One region of the Chengkuizengella sp. SCS-71B genome, then DNA from elsewhere that is predicted to be linked to it. Evidence: predicted binding sites of a transcription regulator. Region 1 holds the regulator's gene; each other region holds the start of a gene.
What was found. The regulator LexA, encoded in region 1, represses DNA repair genes until DNA is damaged. The targets are predictions, from matches to a motif close to CGAACATATGTTCG.

Region 1 (8,434 bases):
GGACGTATGAAAGTAATAACAAAAATTGTGCTATTGCGTATATCCTCCTAACACCTCATCCCAAATATAGTAAGGACAAACATAAAAGTGATGAAATGAATCAACATGAAAATAAACTAATATCTGGATCATTCATGAGAAAGTGATGTTGACATTACAACCTATTAGGAGAAGGGATTAATATAGAAGCGGACACAGTGGTTCTGCTACAGGTGCTGCTAATATATTAGTCATCATACTCTTAGCTTCAAGAATAAGATATACTGCGACGGATACACCAGTAGGAAGATTCGACTAAGAAGAAGTAGCTGGTGGGGAAATAGCTTTAAGCAGGGGAGATTCTTATTATTGAACATGTGGATATATAGAACAAATTATTTAAATTTACAATTCCTTCACCTACATCAAAAACAGGTCCAGTTAGAGTAAAACCCAATGGTGTAAGTGGTGTAACTGCAATACTTTTCCCTTTAAGGGTATTTAACAAATTAGTTGTTGGGTCTTCACAACAAGCACATTCTCCATTATTTTTACGAATTGGTTTCAATTTAAGTTGTATAGTAGGTACTAGGCGTATAAATGTAATTTGACATATTGGAATTCTTCCTTCTGATGTAAATGCTATAAAGTCTGTAACCTCATCTATTGTAACGTTAGTTAAGATATTGGTAAAAGTACCTAAAGAAGATAATGTCTCCCCTACTACCTGTTCCAAAACACATTGCATCGGGCAGACACAGCAGTCACATCTTGACTTATCAAATACACCCATAAAATCACGTCCTTTGTTTATAATTTTAATAATATATGCATGTTAAAGTTGATATGATTGGACGTGTACCTATTAACAAAATTTGTGCTCTTGCATATCCTTTTTGAGGTGTTTATCTAAACCTATATTTATGTGCCTTAAAGGAATAGATTGTAATTAATAATCTGCTATGAAAAAACACTGTACAAATAAGTCTAAAGGAAGGGGGGGGATGGTAATAATTTAACTATACCTATTATTACTTTAAAACAATTGAAATTTGGAGGAGTTTATATGAAGTATACAGTAATAACCGGCGCTAGCTCAGGTATTGGCTATGAATCTGCACTAGCTTTTGCATCTAGAGAGAAAAACTTAATTATTGTAGCTCGCAGACAAGAAAAGTTAGAGGAATTAAAATCTGACATCAAGAAAATGAACCCAAATCTAGATGTAATCATTCGAGCTACTGACTTATCCATAAAAGAGAATGTTTACAAGTTGTATGAAAGTCTTAAAGAATTCAAAATTGAAACATGGATCAATAATGCAGGGTTTGGTGATTATGATTTAGTTGCTGATCAAAATTTAGAAAAAATAGAAAAAATGTTGCAATTGAATGTTGAGGCATTAACATTACTATCTTCTCTTTTTGTACGCGACTATTCACATGTAGATGGTTCACAATTAATTAATGTTTCATCTGTTGGAGGTTATACTGTCGTTTCAAATGCGATAACTTATAGTGCTACTAAATTTTATGTAAGTACATTTACAGAAGGGCTTGCACATGAATTAAATGAACAAAATGCAAAAATGAAGGCAAAAGTATTGGCTCCAGCTGCTACTGAAACTGAGTTTGCAAAACGTGCTAGAGATATTGAAGAATTTGAGTACAAAACTGCTATGCCTAAATATCATACAGCAAAAGAAATGGCAGGATTTATGCTTGATCTTTATGATAGTGATAAGGTTGTAGGAATTGTGAATGGATTAACTTTTGATTTTGAATTAAAAGACCCTATGTTTAATTATTATTCCGCTAATAATCGATAACCGCACAATTAACAGGAGTTAAAATAATTAGTTCCCACCTCTAGCATATCCAACAAAAGCAAAAAATGTAGAAATTAGAGAGCGACTTAATGAAGAGTCGCTTCTTTCTTTAAAAATCCTTTTTGATGATGAAGAAATGACTTCTTGTTCATTTTGATTTAAGTGATTTGAATCTCTTACAATCTACTACCATTTAGATGCTCTATCATACTATACTCAAATATAATATACATATATGTATATAAATGTATAAAATACATTAATTATGGAAGATAAATGGAATAAATCCATTTATATTGATAAATATGAGGATGAATAGTTTTTTTATTTATAGAGTTCATAGTGTATTATCTATTATGAATTACATAAAAATATGGAGGTTATTTTTATGAAAAAAACATTAGTTACATTACTTACAATGGCGCTTATGATGTCTGTATTTGTTACATCGGTATATGCAGCAATAGATAGACCGTTTAATACTTCCACAATTAAAGTTTACGAAAATTTAAGAGATGCGCCTTATGAGATTGGTTATTGTGAAGAAGATTGGTATGGTGATGTGTGGTGCGGAACCATTCAAAGGAAAAGTTGGGATTTGAGAGATGGACAATATTATGTAACATATTCGGGATTATTAAATGAACATTATATATGTATACATGGGGGACCATGGGTGAAATAAATAGGAGTTGTTGTGATCTATACAACTTTTAATTTTCCTGTCTTAATAAAATTTAATTATTAAAGATTAACAGAGAGGGCGCACATATGCGTCTTTTTTGTTGGGAAGTTGAAGCTAAATTTAAAGTGTTATTTCTTCTATGCTATTTATTTTACAAATGGAGAAAATGATTATTGATTCGAATAAAAGGAAATGTCAAAAAAATCTCGAGTCAAGGAGCAGTTAATGTTTCTTGTATTTTTGTACTTATGTCTAGGGATATTAATCCAAGCAAATGCATGAGATGTTACATAAAATAGGCTGAGGGAAAATAAACAGGGAGGGATTCTGATGGGGTTAAATAATGATCCCTTTGTCGTTGTTCAGGAGTTTGAATTAGATCCATATGGTTTTATCCATCCAGAGGTGATACGACTTCCTGATGATGGTACCTCTTTAGTTGTTCTTACCGTCGATGTATGTGTTAAACAACCACAGAAAACACAAATATTATTGGATTCTATGATTCAAATTGCTGTAGATGATTTTGGGTTCAATACGCTTTCAACTTTTGAAGTAACATATGATCTCCTACGCAATGGAGATGTGATTGCAACGATCAATGACGAAATCGATTATGCAGAACCGGATGATCTTTTAAAAAATACAAATCTCCCAAGATTTCCTATAGTGGATAATAACCCAAGTTTTGGAACCAACACGTATGAGCTAGCTTGTACAAATGTGATTGGTGGAGCAAGTATTGCTATCTTTGTAGGCTCTAGAAGTCTAAAAGCTTCTGTATTTACATTATAGATTACAGTTGAAAAATAAAATTTTATTTAAACTTTAACAAGAAGGGTGCTAATATGGCGCTTTTTTTGTTGTTGCCATACTATTTATCTTATTGGTAATCATTGCACTTTTGAACTCGCTGGAGTACTCTAAATAAGAATCGAAATAATGACTTAACATACTGATTTTCTTTTTTTATTAGTCTTAAGTATGGATCTAAATATGAAAATAAACCAGAAAACCATTATTCTTTTAAAATAGAAAAGCGAAGTTAAGCAAAATTATATAAGTAAAGAAGCAAGGAATTAGTTGATTCAACTAGGAGATGATTTTAATATGAATATTGTTTCAGTAGATTCTAGTAATAAGCATATATATCTTAATTTATGTCAAAGTTATGAAGGTGAATTCTCTGCTCTTACTGAAAAGTTACCTGATTCTGATGGAGTGTTTAAACTGGATACAACTTTAGGAGATAATATAGAAGGATTTTTACTTTATGAAAAAGAGATCCCAATTGGCTTAGCCGCAGTTAGAAAATCAATAGAAGATTTTTTTGAAGTGTGCGAATTTTATGTGATTCCTTCTTGTCGAAAAAAAGACCTTGGAAGAAAGTTTGCACATCATTTATTTTCTATTTTTAAGGGTAAATGGCAAGTTAAACAAATAGAGGGTGCAGAATATGCAACTACATTTTGGAGGAAGGTAATTGGAGAATTTTCTTCTTGGGAATTTGATGAAGATGTTTATGTAGATTCTTACTGGGGAAAAGTAACTAGACAACGATTTACTTCTCTTTAATTCTTTAACAAAATTTACATTTTTTCATTCTAGGGAATTTCTTTTCCTGAGCTTGATGGAGATGTTGTTCTACCCCTATATTGAAATATTCAGAGATGTTTTGCACCTGGTATTAAATTAGATTTTATGCTCCCCTAAAGGTAGACAGGTTTAAAAAAAATTCTGTTTTTCTTGAAGGGGAGTATTTTAAGGTTACTAGTTATCTACTTCTCCTCTTAGATGGATAGGACCGTGAACAGTATACAATACTGCATCTCCTTCAACATGCCAGTTTGTATTGAAGGGATGTGCCATTATAGTATTTTTGGGAACACATATAAACTTGTCTCCTGTTACAATCTTTACATCATCTCCTAAAGCTTGTATATAAGCGATTCTATCAATCTTACGTTCACTCATATTTTTCCTCCTTATTATAATTTTTTAATTACATATAAACTAATGGATGATGAAAATAAGCGTGTGATTTAGTAAATAATAATATTGTCCTTTGTGAATAAAGTACGTCATAATGTATGCGATTGTTGAAGTATTACTTACATCATCATTTATTACTTATTTCATCATATAAAATCATATAACATGTTGACACAGACAAATGCGGATTTTATAATCATTGAGTGTTGATAATGGTTATAATACCTACATCAACACCCACCAGCTGCTACAAAACAAACTGCTTCCAACAGATGCAGCAAGTTAAGACTCCCACAGCTTTGGCAGTCTATATATTCTATGTTCCATAACAAGTCATTAAATTAGTTTTGTAGTGGGACTAAAAAAAGTAAATATACATATTTGTATATTTACACTTAGAAATACGAGTATAACTATCTTTTAATGTGATTATTGGGGTTAAATTGGTTATATTGAAAAATTATGAAATTTAAAAAATATATTACTATGATAACAAGTAAATTAATATTACATTTTTTTAGGAGGATTTATGGCATGTTAAAAAAGTTAGTAATGGCAGAAGGAGTTTCTTATAGTCCCAGTTTAAACCAACGTGCGTATTACGATGTTCCTCTTATTGATTCAATTAATAGAGTTTATATTACATCTAAACCATTTGTTCGTTTACAATTATGGGACGGCAGTGAAAAAGTTCAAGAAATACTTACTACTGGAGAAAAATATTTTGATTTTAATTATAGGCGAAGATTTGATGGAGATTTTTTTATAAGAATTCAAAATTTAGCTTCGTGGCAAGTTGTGGATATAACAATTATTTATTGAATATTTTAACGTATACTCAGAGTACAAAAAAGTAGGAATGAGATAAGTTGTTCTGCACCGACTCCAGTGTTTTTTTGTAATGAAAAGAAGAAAACCTCAGCATTTGCCAAGGTTTTCTCCTGATGGGATATGATGGTCTTATTAATAGGTTAAATTCGGTGACTGCTAAAATTAACGATATTTCTTATAATTGCTATTAAATAAATCTGTTTCTTTTGGAGATAATGATTTCTTACTTTCTAACTTTTCAAATTCTTCGTATAAACGATGTCTAGTTTTCTCTTTAATGTTAGAAAATTTATAATCCCCATACCCAAATAAATCCATTGTCTCACTCCTACATGTTTTATTATTTTTCTATTTGATAATTAAACCATAGCGCAAAAATATTTTTTTTCTGTAAATAAAATGTAAAATTTTTGCACTTTAATAATGTATGAAGCAAAATTAAATTTGATTATACTTTTTTACCAATATTAGTTAAAATGTGTGAACGCCTTTATTAAATTTTGATTTAAAAATGATGATCTATTCAAAGCGATAAAAAAACTTCCTCCGTTATTGGAAGAAGTTTCATTATTTTTGTGCGTTCTGAAAAATTTTAGATTACAAGTAGGTCAGTTTCTTATTAACTAATGTCTCTAAACAACCCCACTACTTTACCTAATATACTGACTTCATTGAGTATAATCGGCTTCATGGTTGAATTTTCAGGCTGTAGTCTAAAGTGATTTGATTCTTTAAAAAATCTCTTGACAGTTGCTTCATTATCTTCAGTCATGGCTACTACAATTTCACCATTATTTGCGGATTGCTGTTGTCTTACGATGACGTAATCTCCATCGTGAATTCCAGCCTCAATCATGCTTTCTCCAACAATCTGAAGCATGAAAACATTGTAGTCCCCAACATAATGATTTGGAAGTGGAAAGTACTCCTCTATATTTTCTGTAGCAAGAATTGGAAGACCAGCTGTAACTTTTCCTATTAAAGGTACTTGTGCTATGGATGAGGTAGCGATAGTAGGAGTAGGACTTTCCTCATCTAATATTTCGATTGCACGTGGTTTTGTAGGGTCTCTACGAATAAACCCCTTTTTTTCTAATCTTTCCAGATGGCCATGTACTGTGGAACTTGATGCTAAACCTACTGCTTCTCCTATTTCACGAACGGATGGAGGGTAGCCTTTTTTTTGCACCTCTTCTTTAATAAATTCCAATATGGATTGTTGCCTGGTAGATAACTTGTTCAATCTAATTCCCTCCCCATTTATTTCACCTTACTAAACGATCTATGTATTATGCTGGTATTATAACACAGAACGTTATTTCGCACAAACATAAGTTCGAAAAAAGTATTGACACAAACAAATGTTCGTGATAATCTTTGTTTAGAACAAATGTTTGGGAGGTAGTTAATGTGCATTTAATTTATACGAGTAATGCCATAGATACAAAAAAAGCAGTGCAGTTAAGAGCTCAAAATAAATCAATTATATTAAGAAAAAAAGTATTTTTTATTTTAATAACAACTGTTATTGTAACAATTGGTTTGATGTTTGGAGCCATCTTGAATGTTTTTGCATCCGAGAATACGGAAACGGTTCAACAGCAAGAAGAACAATTCATACAAATTTATGTAAAACCTGGAGATACACTATGGAGTATTGCTAAGTGTTATGTACCTAGAGAGATGGACATCCGATATTTTATTTCTAAAATTAAAAATAAAAATCATCTAGAAAATAGTAATATTATTATAGGACAAGCTTTATTGATTCCTACTGGAGAATTATAGATGGCGTACTTGACATGAAGTATTGTGTCAATAATAGCTAGTATAGTAGATTATGATCTAAAAAGGAGTTCACTGTGGACAAAATATCATTATCAAAAGCAAAAGCACGCCATTTTCTGATTTCATATCAAGGGTTGAGACCTTCAAATCAATTTCTGGGCAAACAAGGAATCATCGATTTAATTCAACGAGTCGGTTGCATACAATTTGATCCACTGAATGTGGTGGGTTTTAACCAAGAATTAGTGTTGCAATCAAGAATTCGTAATTATAGTACTAGTATGCTTCATGAGTTGTTATACAAGGAAAGGGTATTATTAGATGGATGGGATAAAAACATGTCCATTTATCTTACGGAGGACTGGCCTTATTTTTCAAGATTCAGAGCTAAGAAGAGAGAACAATTAAAGAGGATAAATGAAGTGCAAGCAATTAGTCAGGATGTGTTAAGCCTAGTTAAAGAAAAGGGACCATTATCTTCGAAAGATTTATCATATAATCAAATTGTTGATTGGTCGTGGGCACCTACTCGATTATCAAGAGCTGCCTTAGAAAGTTTATATTTTGCAGGAGATTTAATTATTTATGATAAGGATAGAACACGTAAAATATACGATGTTACAGATCGAAATCTGCCGAAAAAACTGTTAATAAAGAAAGACCCGAATAAAACGTTTGAGCAATATGTAGACTGGTATGTACTAAGACGTATAGGAGCGATTGGTCTGTTGTGGGATAGATCAGGGGATGCATGGTTAGGGATTAGAGAAATTAAGAGCTCTGATCGTAAAAAGTCCATACAACGATTAATTGAAGCTGGGAAATTAATTGAAGTAACAATACAGGGAATATCCAATAAATTTTACATGAAAAAATCAGACGAAAGCTTTTTAACAAAACATGATGGTCAAAATCATGCTTCAATTATCGCGCCACTAGATAATCTGATATGGGATCGAAAGTTAATTAAGGAACTTTTTGATTTCGAATATATTTGGGAAGTCTATAAACCTATAGAGGAACGAAGATATGGTTATTATGTTCTGCCAATTTTACATAATGATCGCTTTATAGCAAGGTTTGAACCAGTTAAAGATAAAAAGAATAAAGTTTTAATGATTAAAAATTGGTGGTGGGAATCTGGGTTTAAGGTTTCAGAACAATTAAAGTCTGATTTAAAGACGTGTTTTGAGAGATTTATACGTTATTTGGGTGTAGAACAAATACTTGCAGATTCTAATTTAATTGAAGAAAAAAATTTAGGATGGTTAGTTGATGAAAAATAATTATACTTATAGAATATTCAAGTGTCTATGATGATTAAAAGATTA
Region 2 (8,434 bases), 2.1 Mb from region 1:
GCAAATTTTTTGAAAATAGAAAAAACGAGAAAAATGGTTATGGTTCTGCTCATGAAATCATTGACTTAAACGGTGATGTGATTGTTTGCATACCAAAAGATGAAATAGCTTATCATGTGGGATCATCAACTTATACAAAAGAAGCACTAGAGAGACTATCAAACTATCCAAATGATTGTACTTATGGAATAGAGTGTACACATGTTGATTGGGAGGGAAAAATGACTAAGGAAACCTATAATTCCTTAGTCAATCGATGTGTAGAACTTTGTAAGGAGTTTGACCTTAACCCTTTAACTGATTTATGGCTACATAAAGAGGTTGTGGGTTGGAAAGATTGTCATAAATGGTTTGTGAATAATCCTAATGAATGGGATGAATTTATGAAAGAAGTGGACAAGCGAATGAAAAATGAATTGAAAACAGTAAATATTGATCTAGTAAAGGGTGATGAAAAACAAACAGTACAAGGGTTTTTAGTAGACGGTAAAACATACATTGAATTGCGTGAAACAGGAGAGTTTTTGGATGCTCAAGTAGGTTGGGATAACATTGAAAAACGAGCTAGTTTAATTAAGAAAGGGGAAAATTAATATGAATACATTTTTAGAAAGAATTAAACAACCACATATTTTATTTATGATAGCTGCTCTTATATATCAGGGGATAGAATTTTACGGTTATGGGATCGAGCAAGATACATTCCAGATGGCAGTTGATGTAATAACATTTCTATTGTTTGGTGTGACGGTCTATAAGAGTGATAAAAATAAGTTAATATAGTTTTATCTCCCCACTGGCTCATAATGTGAACTGGTGGGGGTATCAAATAAAATTTATATGAAATTAATACAAAATTAAAATACTCCTTGTGGTAAATCTGGAGATAAACCGAATCCGAATTTTCCTACGGAACTTCCATAACTGTGTGGGCGCCCCGCACCTAATAAAATAATAACTAAAAGAATGAAAAGGACCAATACAATTGCAGCTCCCATGTTAATCCCTCCTTTCTATATTTGATGTAATATATACTATGTTGAAAAAAACTTTATTTTCTCAAATCTATAGACTTACTAAAAAGCAAGTTTTAGTAACTACTTTATGCTTCATATTTAACGTTTTATAAGTCAAATAAGATTACTCTAGATCCCTATTCCTGTTGGAGTATTTAGCGTGCTCCAAGAAGCAACTAAAATAATAACTAAAAGAATGAAAAGGACCAATACAATTGCAGCACTCATCCGAATCCCTCCTTTCTATATATAATGTAATATATACTATGAAAGGAAAATCTAAACTGCTTGGGTTAATGCTCTGATACAAGCGCACATTTTTCATAGTTTAAAACCCCACTATATAAATAGTGAGGTTTACATCATATAGAAAGTGGTATTCTGTTTTTTTTGGAATTGTTCTAGTGCTTTTTACACTTAATTCATCATATGTTTTTATGATTGTTTTGATTGGGTGTTTGTTTTGGAAATATTAAATTGTGCTCTTGCGTATCCTCCTGTACCTCTTATATAATTAGAACAAATGTTCTATAAGAGGTGAGAAAAATGAAAGAAAATAAATTAACACCAGGCTCTAATATGCTATGGGAATCAAGCAGAATGATGCTTCCTGAGCATGTTGAACGCATAAATGAATTTCAACACGAATTAACCAGAAAAACTAAACCAAAACTTGCAGAGGAAGAGAGAAACATCATATCAGAGCAGTTATCCCAATCCATGATGGAAGAGGCTGAAATAACAATTGAATTGTTTACTTCATTTGGTAAGAATGAATTTAAAACTGGAACAGTAACTAAATTTGATACCCAATTAAAACAAATTAAACTAGAGTTTGAGAGTGAGTATGAGTGGATTAAGTTTGATGATATAGTGGGGGTTTCGTGATGCTTACCGATCTTGAACGAAAGGTATTACGAATCTTGTATAACTTTTCTCATTCAAAACGCAGAATGCCAACCATTCCTGAACTAGAAATCAAAACAGGTAAAGATGAGAAAACAGTCCGTTCAGTATTAAACGGACTTGTTAGAGGTGGATATATAGAATGTCCTGATGGTAATACTCAAAATATAAAGATTATATATACTAGGGATTATGAATCTCCTTTTAAAAGATAAAACCGCCTATTGAGGGTGGTTAGTCTTTTAAGAGAATCAAATCTTCTATAAACTCATTTATTAATCTTCTCTCAGCCTCCAAAATCCTCAATTCAATTTCTTCATTGATTTGTAATGTGTCTGAATCTTTTTCATTTATTCTACTTATCAAACTATTTTTTCTTTCTACGCTTTTTTTGTAAAATTCTAGTGTTTCATTTAGTTTATCTTCTTTTCCGACATTTTCATAAACAAGAAAATCTAAACTCACTTTAAAGTAATCACTAAGTTTTTTTAACGTTGAAAGTTTAACGTTGTCTGTGCCTTTTTCGTAGAAGTTAACTAATGTGGAGTATGGGATTCCAGATTCTTTTGACAGCCCCATTCGACTAATCCCTTTCTGTTTCATCAGCTCATCTAACTTATCCGTTAATTTCATAACATTTTCACCCTTTGATTTTTTCATCTCTTATTCATAAGGACGGTATTTTTTCCTTAATTCACTCATTTCAACTTTCTTTTCCTCAATTTCAACTTTCAAAAATAAAGAATCCCTTTTAGTTTTCTTGATAGGTATGATCTTTCCGTCTTTAATCATTTGGCTAAGACGTGCCCGACTAATGTCAAGCACGTCAATAACCTCAGCCGATGTTAAAACTTCTGCAGCAATAAACTCTTTTATTTCTTTCCTATCTTTAAATTGATACATGTTATTTCCTCCAGTTTTTCATCATGTAGTAAAGACCAAATGATAATACTGCGATAGAGATAATTCTAGGTATTGCACCACCTAATGCTTGCAGGGAAATGAAAATTATTGCTGCTATGATTATAACCGTAAATACATCTAATCTTTTTTTCATGAATAACGTGTTAGAAAAAGTGATATAATGGTTTTATACAAGGGGTGAGTTGCCACCTCACCCCAAGTTGGTTATTTGGTCTTATTGGAGTTTTTCCATTGTTTAACTATCCAAGCAATAGTCGCAATGTAGAAAATAATCCGTAAGACCTTTTCTGTTGTTTCTAACACTTTCCCCCTCCTTTCTTACCTTTATTATACTATATCTATTAACGAATGTAAATAGATAATTAGAAATAATGTCCAATTCATTAGAAAAGGTTTATCCAGGTTGGTGAAAAGTTTTAAGAATAACTTTATATGAGATTAAATATTGTAAATGACATAGATGGAGGATGGAAAATATTAGAATTGTTATTTGTAGGTGATGGCGGTTGGTAAAAACATAATAACTATACCTTGGTTTTCTCCATTAGCTTAATGTTAATGGTTTTTTTGCTTTCTAATACAAAGAAAAAACCACCAACCTAAGTCAGTGGTTCGGTCTCATCCCTAATGAGACCATTAACCCATAAACTAATCTACTTAATGCAAAGAAAAGGTAACTCTATTATATCAAAAACCTAATATTTTACAATAAGAGGTATAAAAAGACGGCTTAAAAAGCATCACTCACAAGCCACCCCGTCACCATCTCTGTCTAGTTTAGTGCTATATCCTGGATCACCTATAAGCACCGGAGCAGCTCCTGCTTCTTTAGCTTGAGTACAGTTTGCAAAAGGTAGGATAGTAGCATTCGTTTTCTCTTCATTGTTAGCGCTCTGAACACTGTCCAGTCCATCTCCATCAATAATAACAAATAACACCTTAGTTCCATTTGGATAATTTTCTAATTCATTTCCTACCCATGATCCAGCACCTCTGTTGTCAGAGGGATCAACATAAGCTACACTAGCACCTGCACCACCTTCGGCACACATTGCCATCGGCCACTCATCACGATCATATCCATCTTTAGTAGGAATTCCTGCAAGAGACTCGTCACGGTTATTATCAGAGTTATTACGATCTATGGTGCATATTGCTGATTCACCGTTTGTAATTGCAGATGCGATATGTGCTGCTGTTTCGGGATATCTATCAGCAGGAAAAACTAGAATTTCATCATATGATGAACCTAAAGTGTCACCAGACGTTTTAACATCAATCGTTTTAGAAGAACCATCGTATTTAATCTCTGCCCCTAAAATTTCTCCTAGTGCTCTTAAAGGTAAATATGTAGAGTTATTTATAACTTCTGAATTTACATCGACTTGTGTGCCATTTACTTTTATTGTGAGTTTGTTAGCGGCGTACCCAATTCCAAATGATACAAACATAATAGATGTGACAAGTAATGTGATTAATGTTTTTTTAAACACACAATCAACCTCCTAGAATTTGTTTATATATAAATTCTTTATTTTTTTGAATATCCCTTTTTTTTACAAACAAAAACCACCGACTATTAAGTCAGTGGCTAGCCTATAAACATACATACATTAGTTGATATGTAGGTTCTATTCTAATATATTCAAGTACCTGATATTTTACAAACTAAGAATATTATTTTGATTTAGGAATTAAACCAACCCCACTCATGATTCATAAAAGTACCGTTGATGTTTACGATTCACTAATATATCACCAAAATTTCTTTTTTGAAGCCTTTGGATCAACTTCATTAATAACTTCCATTATTTTATCCTTAGTTTTTCTATTTGGATGACGATCTTCATCTTCACGACATAAATCGGATATTGTTGACTTGTTAATGCCTGTTTTTTCGCCTAGTTCTTTTTGTGAAATTTTATTTTCATCCATCCAACTACCTAATTTAGATCTATTTCGTCCTAATCCTTTTCCCCAAATACCCATAATATCACTACCTTTCTAGTTATATCATGGACATACCAATTAAAAACTAAACGTACAAAGTTACGCATTTTATGCGTAATAATGGACAAACAGTTCTACATAGATTAAAACAAATACACCAAGGAGGGGGATTGAAAATGAAAAATGAACTTATAATAGAGGTTAATATTAGGTTTTATATCTATATTATTAATGAGGGTTACTTAAGGCTATTAAAAGCGGTAAAAAGTTTTGTGATAGAGAAATTAAGCAAAGTGATGCAAGTAGATTGAATAAAAAAGCCACTGGTATTAAACACAGTGGCTTTCTATGTTTATCTTAAATGTTATATTTATCCAAGAGTTGCATTAATAAAAGAAAGATTTATTAAATTAAAAGCGTTTTTCAAAACATGTTTCCCAACACAAAAAAAACCCAGTTTTTGTTATAATAACCCTATCTAATACCACAATTTGTTTAAATATTACAATTAAAATATTAACTCAAAAAAGGGTGAAAATAATTGATTACTACAACTTATTCATCATTAGGGGAACTCATTCGATATCATCGGAAACAGTCAGTTATGACATTAACAAAATTAAGTAAATTAACTAACATTGATAAGGCGAATTTATCACGAATAGAATCTGGACAAATCAGACGTCCAACTTTGGTTACTATTCAAAAAATCAGATGTATATTAAATATCCCATACGAAGAGATGATAAATAAGTATGTAGAGATCGAGGAGAGAGTCGAAGTTTTGTTCAATATTCTTGATAAATTGTTAGAAAGGAAGAATCTATCTATAATTACAAAAGTTTCTAAGAAGATCCTTCAATCTCCCACAGAGGATACTGTAGATTTAGTTAAGAAACTTTATGGCAGGGTAGAAAACATAGAGGAATCTTCAATAAAACTAACACTCTATCAATTAATTGTTAATTACTCTCGGGCTTATGGGATTATGGAATATTTCACTAAGTGTTTATTACAGGCTTATCTAATCGAACGAGATGATTTTTCCAAACTTCGCTCGACTTATTCTTCAGGAAAAAATATAATAGAATTTGATGAGTTCCTTACAAGTGAAGAGAAGGGTGTAATGTACTATAAACTATCAGTACATGCCTACAACTTGTGTTTATTTAAAGAGAGTGTTGAGATGGGTGAAAAAGCAATGGGTGCTTCTATCTTTGATATTAGGATACAGGCAAACACTATTCAGGCTACATGCAATAGTTACTACTATTTAAGTAATTATGAACAAGCAAGAAAATATTTGGACCAATACAAAGAGTTCTCACTTCCAGAAGTGAAGGACAATGTAAATGTATTAGAAGCAATGTTACATTCAGCTAATGGAAATTATCAAATGGCAATTTCACTCTTAAAAAAGAATATACCGAGTTGTGGAAATAACGCCTTGTTACATGCAGTAAATGAATTAATTAAAATATACTTACAAACGCATGATTTATCGGAAATCACAGAACTTATTGAATTAGAAGATAAATTTTTATCCATTCCATATGTTACGCCATTTAAAAAAGCGGAATTAGCCCTCTATTATAAACTAAAAGGGGATTACTTTCTCCTAACAGGAAGAGTAGAAGAAGGGGTAGACTGTTATTTAGAAGCAGCATCAAGATACTCCAAAATTGACCTTACCACTAAAGAAAGTGAATGTTTGCGACAAATTATGAATATACAGACTAATAAACATGATATAATTATTTCAATCCATAATAAACTAGGAATTTATTATGATGAGAAAGTTAGGAAAGGGTGATTAACCATGAAAAGAACAAAAAAGGTCTTAACCACCATTACTCTTTTTGCGCTAATAACCGCACCTGAAATCATAGCATTATTTAATGGAACTGATCCAGGTTGGTAGAAACAAAATTAAAAGTAATAAAAAACCATTCTGCTATTGATAGTAGAATGGTTTTTTGTATATAAATAGAAAAGTTGGTACAAAATTTTAACTGATAAATTTCATACCAACATGTATTATAATGTAAATAGACTTCTAGAAAAACCCAAATTATTGTGATGTTTGTAATAAAAGATATTATTTTGGAAATTCAGGAGGGGATGAAATCAATAACAATATTTAAGCTTTTAAATAATCAATTTGAAAATACCTTAGTAGGGTAAGGTAGCTAAAGGATGGTGATACATAGGTCATCCCTGATAATTGTTGCGAGCAATCACCAGGGACTAATAACAAACAATTTTACACTCTAATTATAAACAATTTTGTTTGATAAGTCATTTTTTAAAAATTTACATCAAATTTTACATGTAGACATTCTAATACTTAATAAAAAAAGGAGATTTTATATGAAACAAGAAAAAGCTATTGACATAGGAAAAATTGCTATTTTATTCGACAAAGACCCTAGTGCTATGGATGCAATATTATGTATATACAGTGAACATTACTTAAATAAAATTCAGAATCAAAGGGAGCTTTCATCTTTAAATAATTCTTCAATCTACAGGTGTATGATCAGTTAAAATTATTTTCAATTACCTTTAAGACCACATTCAGTCTTAAAGGTTTTTTATTTCAATTCCCACATTTTGACCGCACAACTACGAGATAAACAATAAATACTAGTTAATAACATTAAGTATTATGTTAGAAAGGAAGATGATTTAGGTAACAAAAGGGTAACGCCAGCGTATGAAATCATATGAAAAATCGTTAAAACACGTTACAACAAAAATGGCGTAAAATCAAGGTTTACGCCATTTTTCTGAACTATAAAACTTATTGGGTGAATAGAGTACGCCAAGGTGGTGAAATTTTAGCTCCAGGAGATCCTTATCAAACGATTCAATTCATCGATGCAAAAGACTTAGCTGCATGGAATTTAGACATGATTGAAAAAAAAGAAACAGGGACATTTAATGTTACAGGTATAAATAGAAACTTAACCATGTTAGAATTGCTTGAAACGTGTAAAGAAGTGATAAATAGCAATGCTGAATTTGTATGGGGAAACGAGAAGTTTTTATTAGATAGAAATATAAAACCTTGGTCAGATATGCCATTATGGATTCCAAGGAACCATCCGTTAGAGGGAGAAGAAAAACCTTGGAAAGGGGCAAATTCCTTTAATATTGATAAAGCATTAAACAAAGGGCTTACTTTTCGTCCATTAAAAGAAACAATTCGAGACATTCATACGTGGAATCAATCAAGAGCTGTTGAAATTAGCAAGGCTGGTATCACATTGGAAAGGGAACAGGAATTATTGAGAGAAATAGCCAAATAAACATTTAAAGATTAAATAAAACATGTTGACAGGATTTTAATCCCATGTTAAATTCTTAAACATAACTCAAACTATGGAGAAAGGAAGGTGAAGGAAAATGACCAATCAATATAACTTGCTAACACTGATAAATGATCGTTTACTACAAGAAGGCAATGTTGAGCAACAGCTTCTTTATACGAATAAGGAACCTGGCACACATTCCTTCAACCAACTGAATATCCGTAGCTTATCCGTGCAATGAAGCAATATTGAAGTACTCTTCTCAGGGGAATTGATATTGCCTTGTATGAAAGAAATTTACGTTTCTTAAAAAATGAAGAAACG
Region 3 (8,434 bases), 910 kb from region 1:
TAAATGAAGCTACAACTAGTATAGATATGGCCTTATATGAAATTAATTTACCGAGAATTGTAGATGCACTAATATTAAAAGCTAATGAAGGAGTTGATGTTAGGCTTATTGCAGACTCTAAAAAAGCTGATGACCCGAATTATATAGAACGATTTGAATTAATGAGATTATATATTGAAAAAATGGTCAGAGGTTACGATGGAGTTATTGGTACATCTGATGATATTTATGTGTTCTCAGACTCCCCAATGTTTGTTGTTGAAGATGTGACAAAAAGAATAGAATATGGATTGCCTTCTGATTATAGTGATTTTCCTGAAGTAACGGTACAAGTCGGAAGTGCAGATCAAACAGGATATATGTTTGTAGAGGCTGAACAAAAAGGAACTAACTCTTACTATTCACCAAATACTCAAATGCATAATAAGTTTGCTATTATTGATGATCAGTGGGTATTCACAGGAAGTTGGAACTTTACAGTAACAGGACTTTATGGTTCTTTAGAGAATATGGCAAGTGGGATCTTAGATGGAAACCAACAACATGTAGTTGAAGTAAACAGTACAGAACTTGCATCAATTTATGAAGTTGAATTTAATGAAATGTGGGGAAGTACTACCCTAACTCCTGATCCTGGAAACTCTAACTTTAATACACGAAAAACGGATAACACTATTCATAGTATAAATATTAATGGGACAACAGTAGAAGTGTATTTTTCCACTGGTGACAATGCATTAGGGCGTGTTAAAGATATCATTAAGAATGAAGCCCAATATAATTCCTATTTTACGATATTCGCATGGAGTGACCAGTCCATGCTAGATGAACTGAAGTATAAATGGGAAGGTTCATATTCAGATTTACAAGGCACATTAACTGGATTTGATATAAAAGGTGTCTTTGACTCTAGTTATTGGAATCAGTGGTGGTCGGCAAGTGTTGATATGACAGGAAGAACTGCATCACAGTCAAGTGCCGGAAATCCAAATATTCGTTGGGCAAATCCCGCACCAGTATTTAAAGATAATGAATCAAGAAAACTCCATAGTAAGACCATGTTGATTGATGCAGATACCACAAGTGATCCTACAGTTATCGTTGGTTCTACTAATTGGAGTAACAATGGTAATAATGTGAATGATGAAAACATGTTAATTATTCATAGTGACAAGATCACAAATCAATTCTTACAAGAATTTAATGCTCGATACCAGAGTGCCGGCGGGAATATAAATTAAAAAAAATAATACCGTCCTTATGAATATGGCAAATTCCGAATCCAGCAGGGATGCTCTCCCAAGACTAAATGACCGGTACCGTGGTGGAAAGGTGAAAAGCACCCTGGAAGGGGAGTGAAAGAGACCCTAACATTGGGGGTAATCCTTTTGAGGGTTTTCCTTGATTAGCATAGTCTACCAACTGTGACAAAAAGTTATTTATTAATTTTGTATTAATTTCATATAAATATTTGAACCCAACGGTCATAGTCGTCAACACGAATAGCAAAATCTCGAAATCTATCAGGAATCCCTTTGATATAATCGAAGACTAATAGGGTTCCGCTTGCTTCTTCGTCAATAATCGCCCAATCGTATTTTTCCTTTATCCAACGATTTGTTTTGTGATATGTGACAGCTTAAATAAAAAAGAGAATGGAGTCTTTTCGATTCCAATCTCTTTTTTTAAAACTATACAATTTATATTTAAATCAAAGTCTAACTTGTAATCTTTTTAGTGATTGTTCACTTCGCTCTTCCACTCTTTGAATGAGCTGATCTATTCGCTTACGTCTCTTTTCTATACGTTCTTTACTCCCTTTTGAATCTTTCATTCTTTCTTCATTTTTATCTATAGAACTTTTTAGTTCTTCAATGATTTCTTTCTTTCTATCCTTTTCTCGAGCCATGACTTCTGATAACTCTTCTCTTAATCGTTCTCTTCTATTTTCCATTGTTTTATGATCTCTGGTTTTATCCTTTGCTCTTTCTAACAACTCTTCCCTTAATTTTTCTCTGCTTTCCAATAAACAGCTCTCCTTTGATGTTATTTTACAATAATTAAAATTTGATCTTCACCTGTTCGTTTTAATACTCGATAGCCACTATGAGCTCTTGTAGCAATTCCGTCAGCATTAGAAGTGCAAAACCCATTCACTTCACATGTACCGTCGTCTCTCACTAATAATTGACCAACTAATCCTACAGCCTTCCATTCTGGTCTTTCTGATCTTGGGATATATTGTTTATCTGGATCATATTCTGGATTTAGCTTTTGTCTTTTTTCATTTCGCTCAGGTGAAATGATGTTACCATTTTCATCTTTTTCCACTGGAATGGTGATCTCTTAGTATAACACCTGACCCCACTCATCTGTCATATATCGCTTATTCCATTCATAACCCGATCCTGCTAAGACAGCCGGGACCGCACTGGTTACACCTAAGATATAATTATCTTTATCTGTAGCTTTCCTTATTTTATCACCTTCTGTTGTTACAAAATATCCGTTATCGATTGGTTTGCCATCCAACGTCTCAAATAACTCAGCGAAATCACATCCTCTACCTGAAGTAATTTTACCTGCAAAACAGGCATCTCCTGTGTTTCCGTTTATTAGAGCCATCAATGTTCCATTCACTAAATGCCAGGAGTTCAAGCGATTGCTCAACGATAGTTGCTTAAATTTCGGGTCTTAATCCTTTCCTATCTTATCGTCTTTACCTGTTTTGAAAAAGATATTAAAGGGAAATGTAGTTGTTGCGAAAATCGAGCTACAAATGAATTGCAACAGCTCATTGGAAAAGAATATGAAAGGAAAATCTATTTTGTCTGGACGTGTGTCCAAGGGCAAGTACATATTTTTCATAGTTTAAAACCCCACTATATAAATATTGAGGTTTCTGTAGAGGGTTTTTTGAGTAAATTAGCAGGTGCCAATATATTCATCAATTGCTAGACTAAAGCCCGTTGGGCTTGTGAAATCCTTGAAATCAAAGCCAATTCCTCATTAATTAAATTTAACCGTTCAATTAATGCTAATAGTTCCTCTGGATTTGTGAAATCAATGGTCCCTCCTGAGCTATATCTCGAACTTCCTCTAGCAGCGACCATAATGATAACAAGAAGAATAAAAAGTACTAGAACAATGGTAGCTATTCTACTAAATCCTTTTTTAGATGCCATAAGTATCATCACTCCCTTCAATATGATGTACTATATACTATGTTTGGAGAATCTATTTTGATTGGACGGGTATCCTAGTGCAAGTACACATTTTTCATAGATTAAAACCCCACTATATTAACAGTGAGGTTTACACCGTAGAGAGATTTTATGAGTAGTAATAGTCGCTGCCAATATATTCTATGTTCAAACCCTTCATTTGGTATAGACAAGTGACTTAATTGTTTGAAAATGGGCTTTATCCTAAGTAAAGATCATCCTTATCTATTAAAAAGGCTTTTTTTTATAAAGCGTGCCAAGTTATTTTTAAATCAAAATTTTCTGTGATTGATGCTCGGTTATAAAAAATAAGTTTCAGCGCAATGACTTCTGGTTTATCAGGATGCGGCATCAAATGGCATCATATAAATACGTGTATGATTTACCAAACACTTTCGGATCAAGAATATAAGCACCCGTACAAGACGTTCATCTCTGTATTTGTTAATTAACAAAATATTTTACTTTAGCTTACTAAAGGTTGTCACTTGGTTGTCAAATTTAATTTTAATAAAAAATATGGGATTTAATTTTCAGCAAAAAGAAAAACCCCTTGATATACAAAGGATTTCAGCATTTGATATTGGTGACCTGAGCAGGGTTCGAACCTGCGACCTCCACCCTGTCAAGATAGGACAAGACCGATTAAACCTTGATATTAAGGGATTTTCTCAATCCACTTCTAGTTATAAAATTAGAACATTGTTCTGGTTATATAAAAGGTACAGGATGATACGCAAGAGTACAATTTTAACACCAGGTACACACGTCCAGTCAAACCTCTCATAAAACTCATAACATACATTAGATAAAAAATGAACGGAGGTGAAATCATGGGAGCTTTTGATAGAACAATCTGTGACTGTTGTGTTTGCCCTATGCAATGTGTCTTGAAACAGTTGGAGGGGTTAGATGTTGGGTTTGCTACACTAGTTAGTTCATCTACTGTTGGATCAGCTCCATTATTAGTAAAGGTAGAGGATTTCATTGCATTTACAACAGAAGGAATGTACGCCATTTGTGAGGTTAATGCTGTAGCAGTTGCTTCTGAAAATTTCCCACCTATTAATTTAAAACCACTACACAAGGACAAAAAAGGGGAATGTAGCTGTTGTGAAGATCCTACTACAAACTTACTTAAGAAGTTGATAGGACAAACGGTGAGTATTGAAGCCTTGGTTGATCCATCTGTATTTATAGCACCGTTACCAGGTGTAATATTTGCAGTAGGGGAAGGTATTGTCCTATTTGATACAACACTTGTAAATCCAATGACTGGAGAGTTAGTCCCTGTACGATCTGCTGTATCTACATGTAAAATAACTAGAGTAATAACTTCTTGAGAACATAAAATATCACCCATCGTCCATTTATATATAGAGCATTGAGGGACAATACTCACTTCTCTACTGTATTCTTCACACCTGATAACAGCACAATTTAATATTTCCAATACAAACGCCCAATCAAAACAATCATAAAAACATATGATGGAATAACAGAATAAATAAGACTAAAACTAATGCATATCCTGTAGTAAATTTACTCTACGGAAAACCTCACTATTTATGGTAGTGGGGTTTTAATCTATGAAAAATGTGTACTTGTATCAGAGCATTAATCCAATCAAAGTAGATTTTATTTTCATAGTATATATTACATTATAGTGAAAGGAGGGATTAACATGAGTGGACACGTTGGTTCTGGAGCTGCATTAATTCTAGTACTATTCATACTTTTAGTTATTATTTTATTAGCTTCTTGGTGTATGGGTGGTGCAGGGCGCCCACACAGTTATGGAAGTTGCGTAGGAAAATTCGGATTCGCTAGATCTCCAGATATAGTTCAAGGAGTGACCCCATTTATAGGCTAGTATAGTCTATCAACTGTGACAAAAAGTTATTTTTTGAGTATTTTAATTTTGTATTAAATTCATATAAATATTTGATAACCCCCACCAGCTACCTAAGGGGGGCACTGAAAAACTTACACTTTTACTAGGAAAACAAATAGTCTAATCGAAAAAGACACCTTTAAATTTAGAAACTGAATTTAAAGGTGTCTTTTCATCTATTGTGCTAACATTCTATCCCTTGTTTTTAGTCGGTTAGTTTCAATATCCTTTTTAAATTCACTGCAAATATCGCCATTGCTCCTTGTAATTCCATGCCAATAAGACCCGAAGATGTTGCAACATCATACCCGTGTCTAAGTTTTAATTCGCTGTTTTTGGCTTCTATTTTATATCGTTCTTTCGATTTTTCTTTGAAATACTCGCTCTCTTGAAATTTTTCCTGCTCAATATGTTCATTGGACTTAATGCTAACACCATAACTTTTACTCTTCTCTCAAAGGCGGAGGCATCTTCGTAATAAAACGCGCATACCTACCTTTACTCTTAACGTAGTTCAAACTGTGATATCTTTTTAAATTACTTAGGTCCTCCGCTGTAAACGGATATAACTTGTCTTTCAGCTCGGTATAGTTCTTTTTGTCACATCCTTCAAGTAGCATATACGTAGTATTCGCACTCATTAATTCGACCCTCAGGTATTTCAACTGATACATTCTTTTGTCTGCCTTTAAACTATTGCTCCAACAACAATTTAATCGAGGGAATTAAGACCGGATTTCTAACATATTTAGAGGATCGCATTGTTCCAGCAAGGCGACTTTCCTATTTACATTATAATATAAGTTGTTTAATATCATTAAAAATAAAATTTCTTACAAAATAACCTTATGTTTCCACCAAAAAAACCATCCCACTATCTTAGTAGAGTGGTTTTATAGTTCATGACTTATCGTTAATGTTTCTACCAACCTGGGTCACCGCCAGTCTCTAATAAGGCTATGATTTTCGGTGCATTTACTAATGCAAATAATGTAATCACAGTTAAGACCTTGAATGTTGCTATTTTTGCTCTTTTCATATTTAATCACCTTTCTTAACTTTGTCATCATAATAAATTTCTAGTTTATTAACAGTTAAAGTATCTATCGCCTCTTTGTTAATATTATGTATATTCATAATTTGTCGTAAGCATTCACTTTCTTTGGTGATGAGGTCAACCTTAGCATATCGTTTCGCCGCATCTAAATAATAATTTATTCCTTCATCCACTTTATTTGTAAGGATATGAATCATAATCCCTAGTATATATAATCTTTATATTTTGTGTATCTCCATCAGGACAATCAATATATCCACCTTTAACAAGTCCGTATATTTTTTTAAACCATAAAAATCACCTTATACCATTCTTCCTTTCTGACAATTGAGTACCCGTAAACGTAATCGGACCCAATAAAGAAACATCTGGAGTCGATCCCATTATTGGTTGTACACTCACAACCACTTGATATGTTACATTCCTTTCCAGATTATTAATCACATCTACGTATTGTTGTGAAAATATTTGCCCGATATTAGTGCCTGTAGTACGACCAATTTCGGTTTCCGCAGCATAAATTGGCATCGGAACATTATTTTTTATTATACTGTGATCTATAATCACATTAGAGGCGGGGGTAGTATTATTAGTTACGTGAAAAATACTGTTTAAACAAATACTATCCCCTAGTTTTAAACAATCAAAAGTAATTTTTGCCACAATTGTAGGATCAGCAGAGTCTCCAATCTTTTCTCCCATCCCAGGGCTATTTTCAGGAGTAACGAACACAAATTGTTTTACCTCTACATTATTTTTGAAAGGCATTTGATTATCACCCTCTTATCTTTTTCTAACTTAATTTTTATATACGTTTTATATAATGCAAACAGAATTGATTTTTTAATTTTCTTTCTCGTTTTTATGAAACCCCCACTATATCATTAAACTTGATCCATTCATAATCATCTTCACGCTCTAATTTAATCCGCCTTAATTGGGTATCAAATTTATTTACTGTTCCAATTTTAAACTCATTCTGACCAATAGCTCTGAACAACTCAACTGTAATTTCTGATTTACTTAACATTGAATCTGATAACTGCTCTGATATAACATTAACTTCTTCCTCAGCAAGTTCAGGTTTCGACTTTCTATTTAGCTCTTGTTGATAATCATTTATACGTTCTTTATGTTCAGGAAGCATCATTCTGCTTGATTCCCATAGCATATTAGAGCCTGGTGTTAGTTTGTTTTCTTTCATTATTATTCACCCCTTACAGAACATTTGTTCTTATTATATAAGAGGTACAGGAGGATACGCAAGAGTACAATTTTCGATAATAGTTACACGTCCAGTCAAAACCACTCAATAATGAATACAATATCTCATTACAATTAATTCATAAGGTGTGTTTATTTTGGGTATTTTTGATGAGAGTATTTGCGATTGTTGTGTGTGTCCGATGCAGTGTGTTTTGAAGCAGTTGGTTGGAGCGAATGTAGTTATGTTAAGCAAACAATCAGCTGTATCTGGTGTCATTGAAGAGGTGAAAGATTTTATTGTATTTATTTCTTCAGATGGAAACGGTCAGTTAGATCAACTACCTATTTGCAATGTTACAGCTGTTATATGTACTAGTATAGATAGACTCTCTCCTAAATTAAAACCTATCTCAAATAGTAATAAACATAAGGGAGAGTGTAATTGTTGTGAAAGACCTATAACCAGCTTGGCTAGCTCTTTAACAGGTGAAACTGTAGATGTTGAATTTATCGGTGAACCACTTGATCTTGATATGAGTATTACCATCGTAAACGTTGGGAAAGGAATTTTATCGGGGAAAGTTAGCGATTCACCTATATTGATTTCAACCTGTGCAATAACAAGAATTATTCCTCAATAATCCCCATCAACTACCTAAAGCCAATGGGGATTAAACTCACTTCTGTACTATATTCTTAGCACCACTCCATAAACCACTAGCATTAGCGGATATTCCCTTATACAGTACACACATCCAGTCAAAGAAACACCACCATGAATACACTAATAAAAACTAAAAAGGACGTGATTTCATGGGCGTTTTTGATGAGTCTAAGTGTGATTGTTGCGTTTGCCCGATGCAGTGCGTAATGGAGCAGTTGGTTGGGGAAGAAATTGGTCTAGACACTTCATCAGGAAGTAATATTTCTGTTTTTTTAAACGAAGTAAAGAACTTTATCGCTTTCACTGATCAGGGAAATTTTCCAATTTGTAATATAACTTTTGTTCTACCAAGTGAAACATTCTCCTTAGACTTAAAACCAATTAAAAAA

Region 2: the regulator LexA is predicted to act here: its motif matches at 1,533-1,546, upstream of VQL36_RS19145 (YolD-like family protein).
Region 3: the regulator LexA is predicted to act here: its motif matches at 7,397-7,410, upstream of VQL36_RS13260 (YolD-like family protein).

Annotation. Positions count from the first base shown of each region.
Region 1 is NZ_JAZHSH010000001.1:1,806,829-1,815,262, forward strand. Features, by position in the region: gene VQL36_RS08925 (hypothetical protein) at 326-772, opposite strand; gene VQL36_RS08930 (SDR family NAD(P)-dependent oxidoreductase) at 1,046-1,807, shown strand; gene VQL36_RS08935 (hypothetical protein) at 2,196-2,492, shown strand; gene VQL36_RS08940 (hypothetical protein) at 2,823-3,287, shown strand; gene VQL36_RS08945 (hypothetical protein) at 3,603-4,067, shown strand; gene VQL36_RS08950 (hypothetical protein) at 4,263-4,466, opposite strand; gene VQL36_RS08955 (hypothetical protein) at 5,019-5,306, shown strand; gene VQL36_RS08960 (hypothetical protein) at 5,478-5,633, opposite strand; gene lexA (transcriptional repressor LexA) at 5,935-6,558, opposite strand; gene VQL36_RS08970 (LysM peptidoglycan-binding domain-containing protein) at 6,726-7,103, shown strand; gene VQL36_RS08975 (winged helix-turn-helix domain-containing protein) at 7,178-8,389, shown strand.
Region 2 is NZ_JAZHSH010000001.1:3,942,055-3,950,488, reverse strand. Features, by position in the region: gene VQL36_RS19160 (N-acetylmuramoyl-L-alanine amidase) at 1-593, shown strand, start outside; gene VQL36_RS19155 (hypothetical protein) at 595-783, shown strand; gene VQL36_RS19150 (hypothetical protein) at 858-998, opposite strand; gene VQL36_RS19145 (YolD-like family protein) at 1,563-1,904, shown strand; gene VQL36_RS19140 (hypothetical protein) at 1,904-2,137, shown strand; gene VQL36_RS19135 (helix-turn-helix transcriptional regulator) at 2,157-2,582, opposite strand; gene VQL36_RS19130 (DNA-binding protein) at 2,586-2,825, opposite strand; gene VQL36_RS19125 (excalibur calcium-binding domain-containing protein) at 3,587-3,784, opposite strand; partial or broken gene VQL36_RS21200 (stalk domain-containing protein) at 3,770-4,297, opposite strand; gene VQL36_RS19110 (helix-turn-helix transcriptional regulator) at 4,602-4,835, opposite strand; gene VQL36_RS19105 (hypothetical protein) at 4,973-5,107, shown strand; gene VQL36_RS19100 (helix-turn-helix domain-containing protein) at 5,338-6,609, shown strand; gene VQL36_RS19095 (hypothetical protein) at 7,167-7,343, shown strand; gene VQL36_RS19090 (hypothetical protein) at 7,607-8,107, shown strand.
Region 3 is NZ_JAZHSH010000001.1:2,713,114-2,721,547, forward strand. Features, by position in the region: gene VQL36_RS13215 (phospholipase D-like domain-containing protein) at 1-1,241, shown strand, start outside; gene VQL36_RS13220 (hypothetical protein) at 1,712-2,026, opposite strand; partial or broken gene VQL36_RS13225 (peptidase G2 autoproteolytic cleavage domain-containing protein) at 2,047-2,625, opposite strand; gene VQL36_RS13230 (hypothetical protein) at 2,955-3,185, opposite strand; gene VQL36_RS13235 (hypothetical protein) at 4,058-4,567, shown strand; gene VQL36_RS13240 (YjcZ family sporulation protein) at 4,909-5,097, shown strand; partial or broken gene VQL36_RS13245 (transposase) at 5,324-5,569, opposite strand; gene VQL36_RS13250 (hypothetical protein) at 6,160-6,372, opposite strand; gene VQL36_RS13255 (hypothetical protein) at 6,473-6,943, opposite strand; gene VQL36_RS13260 (YolD-like family protein) at 7,038-7,379, opposite strand; gene VQL36_RS13265 (hypothetical protein) at 7,537-8,022, shown strand; gene VQL36_RS13270 (hypothetical protein) at 8,195-8,434, shown strand, end outside.